4 regions of the Pseudomonas sp. FBCC-B1565 genome follow, and region 2 is predicted to be linked to each of the others. Evidence: predicted binding sites of a transcription regulator. Region 2 holds the regulator's gene; each other region holds the start of a gene.

Region 1 (4,208 bases), 3.0 Mb from region 2:
TCGTTGATCATCTCCAGGGTCGGCATGCGTCCGCGGACGATACGATCCTGGCTGGTGAGGTCATAACTTTTGACGCTGCCGGGCTCGGCAGCCATTTCGGTCTGTACCAGACCATCGTCGACGCCATGCAACAGCGCATCGATTTCATCCTGGGACAGCAGGTCTTGCACGGCCATGTCGTGATCCTACTGCAATACGAAGTTAGTGAAGAGCGCCTGCTCGACCACGACTTTGCCGAGCTCCTTCTGGGCCACTTCCTGCACGCTGGCCGTAACCTTCTGGCGCAGCATTTCCTGGCCCACCGGGGTGGCGAGTGTGTCGAAGCTCTGGCTGGAGAACAGCATGACGAGGTTGTTGCGGATCACGGGCATGTGCACCTTGAGGGCGTCCAGGTCCGCAGCGTTACGCGCCAGCAAGGTGATGCTCACCTGCAAGTAGCGTTGACGACCGTTCTGATTGAAGTTGGCGACAAAGGCCGGAAGCATCGGTTCGAAGATTGCCGGTTGCTTGACGTTAGTGGCGGTTTCAGCGGCGGGTGCCGGCTTGCTGGCACTGCTGTGCATGATGTACCAAGTGCCGCCGACCGAGGCGCCGATGGCCAGGAGCAGGCCCAGGACTATCAACAGGATAAGCTTGAGCTTGCCTTTGCCTGCGGGTGCTTTTGCTGCGTCGTCGCTCTTCGCCATGCCAATAATCCGTCACTATTCGGGGATTCATAGATCTACGGAAAGGCAAGAGCAAGTGTTATGCCAGAGTTGTCTGGTCATTTGGGAAGAGAGGACACCAAAAATCAAATGTGGGAGGGGGCTTGCCCCCGATAGCGGTGTATCAGTCACCCATGTTTCAGCTGACACAGCCTCATGGGGGCAAGCCCCCTCCCACATTTCGTCCGGATCAGGCGTAGTAGTCGACCGCACTGGAGCCGATTACGGTTGAGGTGACCGGCGTCACGGCTTCAGCCACATCAAGGTGGTTGCCGCTGTCGCCATTGTCACCACCGCGCCCGCCGCTACCGCTCACACCACGGGTCTGGGCCTGCTGCTGTTGTTGCTCCTGCCCACGGGACTGGTCCGACACGTTCACGTCCACCTGGCCCATGCCCTGCTGGGCAAACATCTCCCGCAAGCGCCCGGACTGGCTTTCCAACGCTTCACGCACTACCGGGTGGGCACTCATGAAGTTGACCTGGGCCTGTTGGTCGGCGGTCATGTTGACCTTGATATCCAGGCGGCCGAGCTCAGCGGGTTGCAACTGGATCTCCGCCGACTTGAGGTTGGCGCTGGACAGGTACATCACCCGGTTGACGATTTCGTCGGTCCAGCCGCTCTGGTGCATGGCCAATGGTGCATTGGTCACCGGTGGCAAGGCGTTGGCGGTTTTCGGCGTGGCCGCCTGGGTCAATGCGGCCAGGCGGTTGGCGAAGTCATCGACACGGGTGTCGCTGCTGGCGTTCTTCAGGTCCTTGAGACCGTCTTCGATCAACCCGCTGAAAGCCTTGTCGCCGCCCTGGTCGGTGCTGTCCTTGGTGGCTTGCTGATCGACCATATTGGCCAGGCCGGCGGCGAAATTCTGTGCGGCGGTGGGTTGATCCTGAGTCGGTGCCGGAGCGCTTTTTGCCTGCGCCTGGCTGCTGGCCGATACATGACCGCCCTGCTCCATCGCCAGGCGTACGGCTGGCATGGCATCCAGGGGATCAGCCTCCGGATCGAACGCGGGCTTGGCCTCCTCGGTCGCGGCGACCGGCGCCGCGACCACTGGCTGGGTTTTGTCATCCTTGGCGGTGGTAACGGGCGCGGGTGTTTCAACCGGCACCGGCACGGCTACCGGGGTGACGGTGGCAATCAATGCCGGGTCGACCACCGGGTCGGCCGGAGGCTGCTGCACCAGGGTCGGGTCGGCTGGCGCGTCATCATCCTTGCTGGCGCTGTCGTCGGTTTTGGCCGGCGGCGTGGCAGGCAAGGTATTGCCGCTATCGGCAACGGCTGGCGTGCTGGCGGCAGGCTTGTCATTGCCCGCTGCAGGCTTGGCGCTGGCATCGGACGACTTGCCTGCGGTGGGTTTGGCCGAGCTGTCGTCGGTCTTGACCGAAGGTTTGGACGCCTGGTTGGCAAACACTTGAGCGAAGCCAGGGCCCTTGTCCCGTGGGTCCGCAGCCGCTGCCGGTGGGTTGGCAGAGGGCGCTTGAGGCTTGGCCGCGGGGGCAGCCTGAAGGAGCGAATTGGGGGCGACTGGCATAGGTAAAGGTCTCCACTGCATGGGGGTCGAGGATGCAGTATCTGGAGGTAGAGCAAGAGTTGGGCCAGGTTTTGGGTTTTGTGTGTATATCCATTATTTGGGCAACGGCGGCTTATGGTTCCGCCCTTACGGCGGCTCACTTTTGAAAAGCGCAAAAGTAAGCAAAACGCTCTTGCCCCAACACTCGGCACCTCGCCCAGGCTCGGTGTGCCCGTAATCCGACAGTGATTTGGGGGGCCGCCGCCACGCGCCATCCATGGCGCGGGGCGGCTAAACCGGCATCCCTGCCGGTTTACCCCCCAAATCCCTGCCGAATTCCGGCCAGCGTGTTTGACGGGGCGCCTAAGATCAAAATCAAAAGCAGATCAAAAGCCAGAGCCAGAGCCAGAGCCAGAGCAAACCACCCTTCAACTGATACATGAAGATCAAACTGTGGGAGGGGGCTTGCCCCCGATGGCGGTGTGTCAGCCAACTCATCAGTGACTGACCCACTGCCATCGGGGGCAAGCCCCCTCCCACACTTTGACCGAGTACGGGCCATTCAATCCGGTCGGCTCTAAGGCCGCCGCGCTCTTGCTCTTGATCTGGGGCGCCCCGTCAAACACGCTGGCCGAACGCAGGCTTGAATCCGTGGGTAACCCGGCAGGACGCCGGGTTAGCCGCCCCGCGCCATGGATGGCGCGTGGCGGCGGCCCACGGATTCAAGCCGGAGTGAGGGCACACCGAGCCTAGGCGAGGTGCCGAGTGTTGGGGCGAAGGCCTTTTGGTTACTTTTGGGCCTTTCCAAAAGTGACCCGCCGTAAGGGCGGAACCATAAGCCGCCGTTACATAAAAAACGGATATGTACTCAATCAAACCTGAAACCGCTGCCGCTCCGACTCATACAACGGCTTCACCAACGCAAACTCCCGATCAATCTGATCGACCAGCTCCCCCAGATCCCCAACCGCAGACTCAACCGACTCAACCTCCAACCGCTGACACAACTGCGCCAACCGCACTGCCCCAAGGTTCCCACTGCTGCCCTTGAAACTATGCGCAATCCGCCCCAACGCCTTGGCGTCATCCCTGGCCTTGCGCAGTGCTTCGACGCGTTTTTGGGAATCATCGAGAAAGGTATCAAGCAGCTTGGGATACTCGCCTTCCATGACTTCCTGCAAACCCGACAACACCTCCGGGTCCAGATGTAGATCAACCACTTGCTCGCTCCTTGATCAAGAATCGGCGGATTATGCCAGAGCCTCCCAGGAAAACTCCACGCAGACACTGCGCCCGCCGTCCGACCAGCGTACATCGCTGCTCAATTGACGCACCAGGCTCAAGCCCCGGCCTGACAGACGGTCGATATCGAGCGGCCGCGCCAGCATCTGTTCCACGTCGAACCCAGGACCGCTGTCCTCGATGCGCAGGGTCATCCTTCCGCCCACCTCGGTCGGCACCACCTGCACATGCACCCGTATATAGCCGCTGTTGAGTTGTGCCAGGCGGTCATTACGCAGGCGGTAATACTCGGCAAACCCTTGGGCGTCACGCTTGAGCCGAGAATCCAGACCCAGCACGCCATGCTCCAGCGCATTGGAATACAGCTCCGCCATCACGCTGTACAGCGCCCCGCTCTGCTCGCGCAGACCGTGAATCTCCAGCAGCAGTTGCAGCAAGTACGGCAATGGGTTGTAACGCTTCAACGTCTCAGCACGAAATTCGAAACTGACTGACCAATCCAGCGGACAAGACTGGCCACTGTCGGCATACAACGGCCCGCTGGCACGCAGCTGCTGGCCGGCGTGCAGGGTGATTTCCACCATGCTCACGTCATCCCGCGCTTCGCCCCGGAACGCCGCCAGGGCCTGCTCGATATCTTCAAACAGCCGATCCGGCTCACGGTTGGCAGCGAACACCTGCTGCAAGCGTTCAGCGCCGAACAACTGGTCATTGGCGTCAGCGGTATCCAGCACGCCATCGGACAACAGGAA
Region 2 (4,208 bases):
AGCGGGCATCGCGGGGGTGTTCCTTTCAGCTAAGGTCGCGGTGGCGGACCTGGACGTTCTTGAGGGTTTGTTGCAGCACCTGGCCCAGGCGCTCGGTCAGGTAGACGGAGCGGTGATGGCCGCCAGTGCAGCCGATGGCAATGGTGACATAGGCACGGTTGCTTGCAGCAAAGCGTGGCAGCCATTTGAGCAAGTAGGAGGAGATATCCTGGAACATCTCCTCCACATCCGGTTGCGCTGCCAGGTAATCGGCCACGGGCTGATCCAGCCCGGACTGGTCACGCAGTTCCGGTTTCCAGTACGGGTTAGGCAGGCAGCGCACATCGAACACCAGGTCGGCGTCGACCGGCATGCCGCGTTTGAACCCAAATGACTCCACGAGAAACGCGGTGCCCGGCTCTGGCTGGTTCAGCAGGCGCAGCTTGATAGCATCGCGCAACTGGTAAAGGTTGAGGCTGGTGGTGTTTATCTTGAGGTCGGCGAGGTCAATGATCGGCCCCAGCAGCTTGGTTTCGTCTTCGATGGCTTCGGCCAGAGAGCGATGGGGGCTGCTTAGGGGGTGACGCCGGCGGGTCTCGGAGAAGCGTTTGAGCAGGGTTTCTTCGTCGGCGTCCAGGTACAGCACGTCGCAATGAATGTGCTTGCCCCGCACTTCCTCGAGCAATTGCGGGAATCGCTCAAGATGGCTGGGCAGGTTACGGGCATCAATCGAAACGGCGACCAGCGGTTGGGCCAGTTCGGTATGGATCAAGGCGCGTTCAGCCAACTCCGGCAGCAGGCCGGCGGGCAGGTTGTCGATGCAATAGAAACCGTTGTCCTCAAGAACGTTGAGGGCGGTGCTTTTACCCGAGCCGGAGCGGCCGCTGACGATGATCAAGCGCATGGTTACTGCCCGTTCTGTTCATCCAGGACAACCTGGTACAACGCCTCATTGCTGCTGGCGCTGCGCAGTTTGTCGCGTACTTCCTTGCGGTCGAGCATGCTGGCGATCTGCCGGAGCAGTTCCAGGTGCGCATCGGTGGCGGCTTGCGGGACCAGCAGAACGAACAGCAGATCAACCGGGGCGCCGTCGATGGCGTCGAAATCGATGGGGGCTTCCAGGTGCAGCAGGGCGCTGACAGGTGTTTCGCAGCCTTTGAGGCGGCAGTGAGGAATGGCGATGCCGTTGCCAAAACCGGTGGAACCGAGTTTTTCACGGGCAATCAGCGCATCGAAGACATCTTGCATCTCCAGATCCGGCACTTCGCGTGCGATCAGGTTGGCAATTTGTTCGAGGGCTTTCTTCTTGCTGCCACCCGGCACGTTCACGAGGGAACGGCCGGGGGTCAGGATGGTTTCAAGTCGGATCATGGGGGGAGAGTTAACGACCTGTACCTTGCATCAGGTGCAGATTCTTTTCCTTATGCTTTATGAGTTGGCGGTCCAGCTTGTCGTAGAGCGAGTCGATCGCCGCGTACATGTCTTCATGTTCCGCATTGGCGACGAGCTTGGCATTCGGTACGTGCAGGGTGGCCTCGATTTTCTGCTTGAGCTTATCGACCTCCATGATGACCTGCACGTTGGTGATCTTGTCAAAATGCCCTGCAAGCTTGTTCAACTTGCTTTCGGTGTACTCACGCAGGGGCTTGGTCACTTCCAGTTGGTGTCCACTGATGTTGACTTGCATACAGCTTCTCCTTCGTTGCCAGTGCATAAAGCGGCAGGCAAAGGCGCCTGCCACTGGAACGCTGTGGCCCGCCCGTCACATCAAACGCTTACGCTCGCTGGAAGGCGCGATCCCAAGGGACTCGCGGTACTTGGCGACGGTTCGACGGGCGACCTGAATGCCTTGTGCCTCCAGTAAACCAGCGATCTTACTGTCACTCAATGGCTTTTTCTGATTTTCCGCCGCAACCAGTTTTTTGATGATCGCGCGGATCGCCGTTGACGAGCATTCGCCGCCTTCGGAGGTGCTGACGTGGCTGGAGAAAAAGTATTTCAGTTCATAAATACCCCGTGGGGTATGCATGAATTTCTGCGTGGTCACGCGTGAAATGGTCGACTCATGCATGCCCACCGCTTCGGCGATGTCATGCAGTACCAGCGGCTTCATCGCCTCGTCGCCGTATTCCAGGAAGCCGCGCTGGTGCTCGACGATCTGGGTGGCGACTTTCATCAGGGTTTCGTTGCGGCTTTGCAGGCTCTTGATGAACCAGCGGGCTTCCTGCAACTGGTTGCGCATGAAGGTGTTATCGGCGCTGGTGTCGGCGCGGCGGACGAAACCGGCGTATTGCGGGTTGACCCGCAGGCGTGGCACCGACTCCTGGTTCAGCTCCACCAGCCACCGCTCGTTGTCCTTGCGCACGATCACGTCGGGGACGACGTATTCGGCTTCGCTGGACTCGATTTGCGAGCCGGGGCGCGGGTTAAGGCTCTGTACCAGCTCGATGACCTGGCGCAGGTCGTCTTCCTTGAGCTTCATGCGGCGCATCAACTGGCTGTAGTCGCGGCTGCCCAGCAGGTCGATGTAGTCGGTGACCAGGCGCTGGGCCTCGGCGAGCCATGGGGTCTTGGCCGGCAACTGGCGCAGTTGCAGCAGCAGGCATTCGCTGAGGGTGCGCGCGCCGATACCGGATGGCTCGAACTGCTGGATGCGGTGCAGGACGGCTTCGATCTCGTCCAGTTCGATATCCAGTTCGGGGTCGAAGGCTTCAAGAATTTCTTCAAGCGTCTCGTCTAGATAACCCTGATTGTTGATGCAGTCGATCAGGGTTACGGCGATCAGGCGATCGGTATCCGACATCGGTGCCAGGTTCAGTTGCCACAGCAGATGGCTCTGCAGGCTCTCGCCGGCGGAGGTGCGGGTGGTGAAGTCCCACTCGTCATCGTCATTGCTGGGCAGGCTGCTGGCGCTGGTCTGGTAGACATCTTCCCAGGCGGTGTCGACCGGAAGCTCGTTGGGAATGCGTTCGTTCCATTCGCCTTCCTCAAGGTTGTCCACCGTGGGGGCGGTTTCCTGGTAGGAGGGTTCCTGCACGTCGGAATTGGGTTTTTGCTCGATGTTATCGGCCAGCGGGTCTGCATTATCGAAGTCGTCGCCTTCTTCCTGGCGTTCGAGCATCGGATTGGACTCCAGGGCCTCCTGGATTTCCTGTTGCAGGTCCAGGGTCGACAATTGGAGCAGGCGGATGGCCTGTTGCAGCTGCGGTGTCATCGTCAGCTGCTGGCCCATTCTCAGGACTAGCGATGGTTTCATGGCAGGGGCTTAACACCTTATTCGCCGGCGCAATGCGCCATCCACGACAGGGCGCGTGAGCGCCAAACATAAGCAAATTATATGCCTGATGTCGGGTGCTTTGCCTAGAGCGCGGTAACAATAAAAATCCGGAGGTTTTCATTGACTCCCGCGCACCTTGGCGAACGCCGTGACACCACGGTGTTTACAGGCGGAACTCGTGACCCAGGTACACTTCCTTGACCAGTTCATTGGCCAGGATGGTAGCGGAATCACCTTCGGCAATCAGTTGGCCGTCATTGACGATATAGGCGGTTTCGCAGATATCGAGCGTCTCACGGACGTTGTGGTCGGTGATGAGCACGCCAATGCCCTTGGCCTTGAGGTGATGGATGATCTGCTTGATGTCGCCGACCGAAATCGGGTCGACGCCGGCAAACGGCTCGTCCAGCAGGATGAACTTGGGGGCAGTGGCCAGTGCGCGGGCGATTTCCACGCGACGACGCTCACCACCGGACAGGCTCATGCCGAGGTTGTCGCGGATATGGTTGATATGGAACTCCTGCAACAGGCTTTCCAGCTCCTTGCGACGGCCGTCACGGTCGAGTTCCTTGCGGGTCTCGAGGATCGCCATGATGTTGTCCGACACCGACAGTTTGCGGAAGATCGACGCTTCCTGCGGGAGATAGCCGATACCGGCCCGTGCGCGGCCGTGCATTGGCTGGTGACTCACGTCCAGGTCATCGATCAGGACACGGCCCTGATCCGCCTGGACCAGACCGACGATCATGTAGAAGCAAGTGGTCTTGCCGGCGCCGTTGGGGCCGAGCAAGCCGACGATCTGGCCGCTGTCGATCGACAGGCTGACGTCGCGCACGACCTGACGGCTTTTATAGGCCTTGGCCAGATGCTGGGCTTTCAGGGTTGCCATTACTCGGCCTTCTTCTTCGGCTGGATAACCATGTCGATGCGTGGACGAGGCGCGGTGACCTTG
Region 3 (4,208 bases), 2.7 Mb from region 2:
GTGTGCCCTTGCTGCCGCCGATGTTCGGTGAGAAACCCACCGACAACAGCGCCTTCCAGATCAACGGCCGCCTGCTCAGCAATGAAATGAAGCTGCAATTGCGCAACGAAGAACGGCGCGAAGTCGAAGGCGCCGCGGTGGAGTTCGAGTTCAAGCAGTAAACTTTTCCCGCAAACGTGACGCGTGCCCTCGACCATCTGTCGCAGACTGGTCAGTCACTTTTGTTTTCTGCGAAAAACCCCTGTTAACCCATTTTAAAACGGCTGTTTTAGGGCGTACTCTAGCCCGGCCATCCACATTGAGTCGTCGAGGACCTGCTGGTCATGAATTGCCGTGAAGGCTGTGGCGCTTGCTGCATCGCCCCCTCCATCAGTTCGCCATTACCGGGCATGCCACAGGGCAAACCGGCGGGCGAACGCTGCCTGCACCTATCGGTCGAACAGCTATGCCTGCTGTTCGGCCAGCCGGAGCGACCGGCGGTGTGCAGTGATTTCAAGGCGGATCTCGAGGTCTGCGGCACCGACCAGGCCGATGCGATCCGCTTGATCGGCTGGTGGGAGCAGATGACGGCGGCTTGATGGGCTTTACTATCGGAACTTCAACAATAAGGAATACAACAATGGGTTCGCTGAAACGAATGGCTGTGTTGTGCGGTTTTACGGTGTTGTTTGCTGCCACTGCCCAGGCTGAGGATTGGCAAGTCGCCAAGGACGAAGACGGTATCAAGGTGTCCCTGAGCGAAATTGCCGGCTCCAAGTACAAGGCGTATCGCGGGGTGACCACGATCAAGGCACCGGTGGCGAAGATCGTCGCGTTGCAGGAAGACGTAGTCGGTGCGTGCAAGTGGATTCATGAGTGCAAATTGCAGAAGCTGCTGAAACATGAGGGTGACGTCAGCTATACCTACACCCAGTTCAATGCGCCGTTCCCCGTCAGTAATCGTGATTCGATCCTGAAAATCACCACTGCCAAGGGTGCCGATGGCAGTGTCACTCGGACCTTGCTGGAGGTTCCTACTTATCAGCCGGAAGAAAAAGGCTTCGTACGCGTAGCCCAGGTTGAAGGCTTCTGGAAACTGGTCCCCAAAGGCGACAACCTGACCGAAGTCACCTACCAGGTGCATACCGAGCCAGGCGGCAGCGTGCCCTCGTGGCTGGCCAACAAGTTCGTGGTGGACGCTCCGTTCAACACCTTGAAAGCCTTGAAGCAACACGCGGAAAAATAACTGCAGCTGATCCGGTGCCTCCGGCCTTGAGTGGAACGTTTGTCCAGCGCTCAAGGTCCAGATATGTGTAAGCCCACACATGGGTTTTATCGAGGAGGCACCGATGCAAACGTGGCAAATTACCTTCGTTGATGATCACGGCGTGCAGACCGTGGAGCAGTTCACCTGCGAACACAAGCCCAGCCTCGAAGACGCTGCGCACATGATTCGCAACAAGCTGGTGCCCGTCGCCGCCGAACTGGACCTCAATGACCTGGAGGGCCGCAAGCCCGAGCCGACGGTCAAGATCCTCAAAGACCAGAACAGTATCCAGATCCTCGACATCTCTCCCGCCGCCTGAACATTTCCTGTAGTCCATCCAAGCGCCTCTGGTGGAGGTGATAGCTTCGCGCTACTCTGCAAACGAGATCAGCGAATGAATCGCTAGTTCTGGTCTTGTCAGCTACATGCTTGTTTTCCAGCGGTGATGTTGTTGCCGTAGTCCCCACGCCATTGCGGCGTGGGCTTCGGGAAGCACGGAAAGTCTATCCATCAATTTGAGGAGCACTTTTCATGAGCACAGCCTATCAAGAAGACATCAGCACCAATGTTCTGCGCCGCATGAAAGAAGGCGGCTTCGACTTCTCGCGTTTTCACCCCATCGAGTTCTACGCCATTTTCCCGGATGAGGAACGGGCGCGCAGGGCTGCCGGTGAGTTTCGCGGGGAATCCCTGAATGCCCAGGTGAGTGCGCGCGACGATGGCGCCTGGTACCTGGAACTGAGCAAAGTCATGTTTGCGACCTACGACGGCATAGGAGATTTCGAGCAAGACTTCGGGGCGGTGGTCGAGCCGCTGGGCGGGATCATCGAAGGATGGGGCGTGAAGCAGGAGGTGCGTGGGTTACCCATGTAGCGGCAGTTTATGAGCAACACAGCGTATCGGCTGGCCTTTGGGTCGGCCGATTTTGTTTGTGCGGTGGGAAAATAACTCGGAACTTGCGCGCTATTTTTACGCACCAAAAAAAAGGCCACCCATACGGGTGGCCTAAAGGGAAGAGCGGAGCGCTGAAGGCAGTTCAGCAGATGGGGCCGATTATCCGTAGCCTGCGCCGGGCAGTGAAATCAACTCTGACTATGCTGTTGATAGTCAAAGCCCGCATTGCGATGAAGCGTGGGGCAGTGCACTGGGCATTCTGCGCACCAGGACGGTGCGAGCAGATTGCGTGGTTAATTCAACTCACTGATTTTTAAGTGTTTATGCCGCTGGCACGGGCCTTGCGATGGTTCTTGCGCCCGGGTGACAAGGAGTTCGGCATGATCCGCACTTATTACGATGAAATGTACGATGGGGCAGGCCTGGTCCGACCGCATTACCGCGAGTTCGCCCGCTGGCTGGCCGAAACCCCGCCTGAATTGCTGGCTCAACGCCGGCGCGAAGCCGATTTGCTGTTTCACCGCGCCGGGATCACCTTCACCCTCTACGGGGATGAGCAGGGCACCGAGCGCCTGATTCCCTTCGATACCATCCCGCGCAGTATTCCCGCCAGCGAATGGCGGGTTGTCGAGCGTGGCTGTATCCAGCGGGTCAAGGCGCTGAACATGTTTCTCGCCGACCTGTATCACGAGCAGCGCATCATCAAGGCAGGGATCATTCCGGCCGAACAGGTGCTGGCCAACGAGCAATACCAACTGGCGATGCAGGGCCTGGACCTGCACCGTGACCTGTATTCCCACATCTCCGGCGTCGACCTCGTACGCGATGGCGACGGCACGTACTACGTGCTCGAAGACAACCTGCGTACGCCCAGCGGCGTCAGCTATATGCTCGAAGACCGCAAGATGATGATGCGCCTGTTCCCCGAACTGTTCGCTGCCCAGCGCATCGCGCCCATCGATCACTATCCCAACCTGCTGCTCGACACGCTGAAAAGCTCAAGCCCCCTGGATAACCCCAGCGTGGTGGTATTGACGCCGGGCCGCTTTAACAGCGCGTTCTTCGAGCATGCCTTTCTCGCCCGCGAGATGGGCGTGGAACTGGTGGAAGGCGCCGACCTGTTCGTACGCGATGACCGCGTTTTCATGCGCACCACCGATGGGCCCAAGGCCGTGGACGTGATCTACCGTCGTCTCGACGATGCGTTTCTCGATCCCCTGGCCTTCAACCCGGACTCCATGCTCGGCGTGCCCGGCCTGCTCGCGGCTTATCGCTGCGGCAATGTGGTGCTGGCCAATGCCATCGGCACCGGCGTGGCGGATGACAAGTCGGTGTACCCCTTCGTCACCGAGATGATCCGTTTTTACCTGGATGAAGAACCGATCCTGAAGAATGTTCCGACCTTCCAGTGTCGTAAACCGGACGAGCTATCCCACGTACTCGCCAACCTGCCCGACCTGGTGGTGAAGGAAACCCAGGGCTCCGGCGGCTACGGCATGTTGGTAGGCCCGGCGTCCACGGCAGCGGAAATCGAAGCCTTCCGAGCGCGGATCAAGGCCAAGCCCCACGCCTATATCGCCCAGCCGACCCTGTGTTTATCCACCTGCCCGACCTTTGTCGAAAACGGCATTGCGCCGCGCCATATCGACCTGCGCCCGTTTGTGTTGTCCGGCAAGGAGACCCGTGTAGTGCCCGGCGGCCTGACCCGCGTGGCCTTGCGCGAAGGTTCGCTGGTGGTGAACTCGTCCCAGGGCGGCGGCACCAAAGACACTTGGGTGGTCGAGGACTGATGCCATGTTGAGTAGAACTGCCTCGGATCTGTACTGGATGTCGCGCTACCTGGAGCGTGCGGAAAACCTCGCACGCATGCTCGACGTCAGCTATTCGCTGTCACTGATGCCCCAGGATGGGCGCGGCGACGGCCTGCATGAACTGGCCATGCCGCTATTGATTACCGGCACCCTGGACGATTACCACGAACGTCACGGCGAACTGCACGCCGAACGCCTGTTGCACTTTTTTGCGCTGGACGCGGCCAACCCGGCCAGCATCTACAGTTGTCTCGGCG
Region 4 (4,208 bases), 2.6 Mb from region 2:
ATCAACGTGTTCAAGGTGCGGGAAGTGTTGCAATGCCCCAAGCTGACGATCATGCCCAAGTCCAGCCCGGTAGTGTGTGGCGTTGCCAACATCCGTGGCGCGACGATCCCGATTCTTGATCTGGCCCTGGCCACCGGTTCCGCCGGTTTGCAGGACCGCGAAAGCCCGTTCGTGATCATTACCGAGTACAACACCAAGACCCAGGGTTTCCTGGTGCGTTCGGTGGAGCGCATCGTCAACATGAACTGGGAAGAGATCCATCCGCCGCCCAAGGGCACGGGGCGCGATCATTACCTCACGGCGGTGACGCGGGTCGACAACCAGTTGGTGGAAATCATCGACGTCGAGAAAATCCTCGCCGAAGTGGCGCCTACCTCCGAGTCGATCTCGGTGGGTGTGGTGGACGCCGAAACCGCGCACAAGGCAGTCTCACTGCGCGTGCTCACGGTGGACGACTCGTCCGTGGCGCGCAAGCAGGTGACCCGTTGCCTGCAAACCGTCGGCGTTGAAGTGGTCGCCCTCAATGATGGGCGCCAGGCGCTGGACTACCTGCGCAAGCTGGTGGATGACGGCAAGAAGCCGGAAGAAGAATTCTTGATGATGATTTCCGACATCGAGATGCCGGAAATGGACGGCTATACCCTCACGGCCGAGATCCGCAACGATCCACGCATGCAAAAATTGCATATCATCCTGCATACTTCGTTGTCGGGTGTATTCAACCAGGCGATGGTCAAGAAGGTCGGTGCCGATGACTTTTTGGCCAAATTCCGTCCTGATGACCTGGCATCCCGGGTTGTCGACCGGATCAAGGCGGCAGATCACAGCTAAGGTGTTTCCCTTGGCGGTCATACGATTTTAGAGGCGGTATCAGTGTCTACAGGTAATTTGGATTTTGAACAGTTCCGGGTCTTCCTGGAAAAAGCCTGTGGCATATTGCTCGGTGAAAACAAGCAGTACCTGGTATCCAGCCGTCTCAACAAACTGATGGAGCAGCAGGGCATCAAGTCGTTGGGTGAGTTGGTGCAGCGCATCCAGGGCCAGCCGCGCAGCGGGCTCAAGGAAATGGTGGTCGATGCCATGACCACCAACGAAACCCTGTGGTTTCGCGACACCTACCCGTTTGAAGTGCTCAAGAGCAAAGTGCTGCCGGAGGCCATCAAGGCCAGCCCGGGCCAGCGCCTGCGCATCTGGTCGGCGGCCTGCTCCTCGGGGCAGGAACCGTACTCGATTTCGATGTCCATCGATGAGTTCGAGCGGACCAACATGGGCCAGTTGAAGGCGGGGGCGCAAATTGTGGCCACCGATCTGTCCGGCACCATGCTCACCAACTGCAAGACCGGTGAGTACGACAGCCTGGCCCTGGGGCGTGGTCTGTCCCAGGAGCGCCTGCAGCGTTACTTCGACCCGAAAGGGGCAGGACGCTGGGCGGTCAAGGCGCCGATCAAGAACCGCGTGGAATTCCGCTCCTTCAACCTGCTCGACAGCTACGCCAGCCTGGGCAAGTTCGACATGGTGTTCTGCCGCAACGTGCTGATCTACTTCTCGGCCGAAGTGAAGAAAGACATCCTGTTGCGCATCCACGGCACGCTCAAGCGCGGTGGTTATCTGTTCCTTGGCGCTTCTGAGGCGCTGAACGGTCTGCCGGACCATTTCCAGATGGTGCAGTGCAGCCCGGGGATCATCTACCAGGCTAAATAAGGCTGTGCGGTAAAAAATGTGGGAGGGGGCTTGCTCCCGATGGCGGTGTGTCAGTGATCGATGTATCAACTGAACCACTGCCATCGGGAGCAAGCCCCCTCCCACATTTGGTTTGCGGCAAACCGCAATAAAGCGGCAACCCTCATTGCCGCTTTACTGGCGCGACGCGGAAACCGCTTGCCGCTTTTCCGGCATTGCCGCCGGCAACCCCTTACCAAAACCCTTGATATACGGGCTTGCGCCAGATTGGCATGCACCTTGCTATAACCCTGTTAACGAAAAGCAGGTCAGCCCTTGAAGGTTTCCGCCATGAGCATCAGCTTCGATAAAGCGCTCGGTATCCACGAACAAGCCCTGGGCTTCCGCGCCCAGCGTGCCGAAGTCCTGGCCAACAACATTGCCAACGCCGACACCCCGAACTACAAGGCTCGGGACCTGGACTTCTCCGCCGTGCTCGCCGCACAGCAGGACAAGACCAAGAACGGCACCTTCGCCTTGAACATGACCAACAGCCGTCATATCGAAGCGCAAGGCCTGAGCAATGGTGACGAGTCGTTGCTGTATCGCACGCCGATGCAACCGTCGATCGACCAGAACACCGTCGACGCCCAACTGGAGCAATCGGCCTACGCCGAGAACTCGGTGAACTTCCAGGCCAGCTTTACCCTGCTCAACAGCAAATTCAAAGGGCTGATGTCAGCCCTGCGTGGAGAGTAAGCCATGTCCCTGTCCAGTGTTTTCAATATTGCCGGCAGTGGCATGAGCGCGCAGACCACGCGCTTGAACACCGTCGCCAGTAACATCGCCAACGCCGAGACCGTGTCTTCGAGCATTGACCAGACCTACCGTGCCCGTCACCCGGTGTTCGCCACCATGTTCCAGGCAGGCCAGAACGGCGGCAGCGATTCGCTGTTCCAGGACCAGGGGGCCGCCGGCTCCGGCGTGCAGGTACTCGGTGTGGTCGAAGACCAGAGCAACCTTGAAGCGCGCTACGAACCCAACCATCCCGCTGCGAACGAAAAGGGTTATGTCTACTACCCCAACGTCAATGTGGTCGAGGAAATGGCTGACATGATTTCCGCCAGCCGCTCGTTCCAGACCAACGCGGAAATGATGAACACCGCCAAAACCATGATGCAGAAGGTCCTGACCCTGGGTCAGTGATAAGGGGCGCCAAACAATGGCCATCGTTGATACGTCAAACAACACGCCGGTCCAGGACCTGTTCAACTCCAAGGTCAAGAACGCCCAGGACAACAGCAGCGTCAGCGACGCCGCCAATAAGGCGACGGGCAAGCAGGCGTTGGGCAAGGATGCGTTCCTGCAACTGCTGGTGACCCAGCTGAAAAACCAGAACCCGCTGTCGCCGCAAGACAACGGCGCGTTCGTGGCGCAACTGGCGCAGTTCAGCAGCCTGGAAGGCATCAACACCCTGAACGACTCGGTGAATGCGATCTCCACCAACTTCAGTTCGTCTCAGGCGTTGCAGGCCTCGTCGCTGGTCGGGCGCTCGATCATCATCCAGACCGACAAGGCCATGGTTGATACGAGCAAGAGCATGACCGGTTCGGTGGCGGTGACCTCGGCGGTGGGCAACGTCTCCGTCAAGATCACCGACAAAGACGGCAACGTGGTGCGCACCATCGACATGGGGGCCCAGAGCGCCGGCACCCAGAACTTCATCTGGGATGGCAAGAACGACAAGGGCGAGGTTGCCCCGGCGGGTACCTACACCTTCAACGCCACCACCAAGAACGACAAGGGCGACTCCGTTGCCCTGGCCACTTCGCTGCCCGCGACGGTAACGAGCGTGACCCTGAGCAAGACCGGCGGCGAAATGCTGCTGAACCTGGCGGGCGGCATGGGCAGCGTCAAGCTGTCGCAAATTCAGACTATCGGTACATAGAGCCGGCTAAATACGGCAGAGGGAGAGAAACATGTCTTTTAACATCGGCCTTAGCGGCCTCTATGCGGCCAACAAACAACTGGACGTGACCGGCAACAACATCGCCAACGTCGCGACCACTGGCTTCAAGTCGTCCCGTGCGGAATTCGCCGACATCTACGCCGCGTCCAAGCTGGGCACCGGCCAGAACAGCATCGGCAACGGTGTGAACCTGGCGGCCGTGTCGCAGCAGTTCACCCAAGGTGACGTCAACGGCAGCGGCGGGATCCTGGACATGGCGATCCAGGGTGGCGGCTTCTTCGTGCAGAAGGGCAGTGACGGTTCGCTGGAGTACACCCGCAGCGGTGCCTTCCGTGCCGACAAAGACGGCTACATCACCAACAACACCGGCACTTCGCGCCTGCAAGGCTACGCGGCAGATGCCGATGGCAAGATCATCAAGGGCGGCCTGACCGACCTGCAACTGAACCTGTCGAACCTGCCGCCCAAGGCCTCCACCAAAGTGGATTCCACCAGTAACCTGAACTCCTCGGAGCCGGTGATCGACCAGGTGGCCAAGCCGTTCAACCCGAACGACACCAGCACCTTTACCACCCAGTAC

What was found. Region 2 encodes sigma-54, which starts transcription at its own class of promoters, with help from an activator protein. Its sites were predicted from a motif close to ANTGGCATNNANNTTGCTNT; they were not measured.
Region 1: the regulator sigma-54 is predicted to act here: its motif matches at 2,285-2,304, upstream of NL123_RS08810 (flagellar hook-length control protein FliK).
Region 3: the regulator sigma-54 is predicted to act here: its motif matches at 2,469-2,488, upstream of NL123_RS07625 (circularly permuted type 2 ATP-grasp protein).
Region 4: the regulator sigma-54 is predicted to act here: its motif matches at 1,947-1,966, upstream of flgB (flagellar basal body rod protein FlgB).

What each region holds. Positions count from the first base shown of each region.
Region 1 is NZ_CP101438.1:1,843,680-1,847,887, reverse strand. It holds gene fliM (flagellar motor switch protein FliM) at 1-176, opposite strand, end outside; gene fliL (flagellar basal body-associated protein FliL) at 186-686, opposite strand; gene NL123_RS08810 (flagellar hook-length control protein FliK) at 895-2,235, opposite strand; gene NL123_RS08805 (Hpt domain-containing protein) at 3,087-3,434, opposite strand; gene NL123_RS08800 (ATP-binding SpoIIE family protein phosphatase) at 3,465-4,208, opposite strand, start outside.
Region 2 is NZ_CP101438.1:5,587,236-5,591,443, reverse strand. It holds gene NL123_RS25920 (HPr family phosphocarrier protein) at 1-9, opposite strand, end outside; gene rapZ (RNase adapter RapZ) at 26-883, opposite strand; gene ptsN (PTS IIA-like nitrogen regulatory protein PtsN) at 886-1,350, opposite strand; gene hpf (ribosome hibernation-promoting factor, HPF/YfiA family) at 1,361-1,666, opposite strand; gene NL123_RS25900 (RNA polymerase factor sigma-54) at 1,742-3,235, opposite strand; gene lptB (LPS export ABC transporter ATP-binding protein) at 3,420-4,145, opposite strand; gene lptA (lipopolysaccharide transport periplasmic protein LptA) at 4,145-4,208, opposite strand, start outside.
Region 3 is NZ_CP101438.1:1,588,055-1,592,262, forward strand. It holds gene NL123_RS07600 (translation initiation factor 2) at 1-161, shown strand, start outside; gene NL123_RS07605 (YkgJ family cysteine cluster protein) at 324-578, shown strand; gene NL123_RS07610 (START domain-containing protein) at 620-1,225, shown strand; gene NL123_RS07615 (hypothetical protein) at 1,329-1,565, shown strand; gene NL123_RS07620 (ribonuclease E inhibitor RraB) at 1,778-2,119, shown strand; gene NL123_RS07625 (circularly permuted type 2 ATP-grasp protein) at 2,521-3,930, shown strand; gene NL123_RS07630 (alpha-E domain-containing protein) at 3,935-4,208, shown strand, end outside.
Region 4 is NZ_CP101438.1:1,526,341-1,530,548, forward strand. It holds gene NL123_RS07300 (chemotaxis protein CheV) at 1-831, shown strand, start outside; gene cheR (protein-glutamate O-methyltransferase CheR) at 874-1,701, shown strand; gene flgB (flagellar basal body rod protein FlgB) at 2,011-2,418, shown strand; gene flgC (flagellar basal body rod protein FlgC) at 2,422-2,865, shown strand; gene flgD (flagellar hook assembly protein FlgD) at 2,882-3,607, shown strand; gene flgE (flagellar hook protein FlgE) at 3,639-4,208, shown strand, end outside.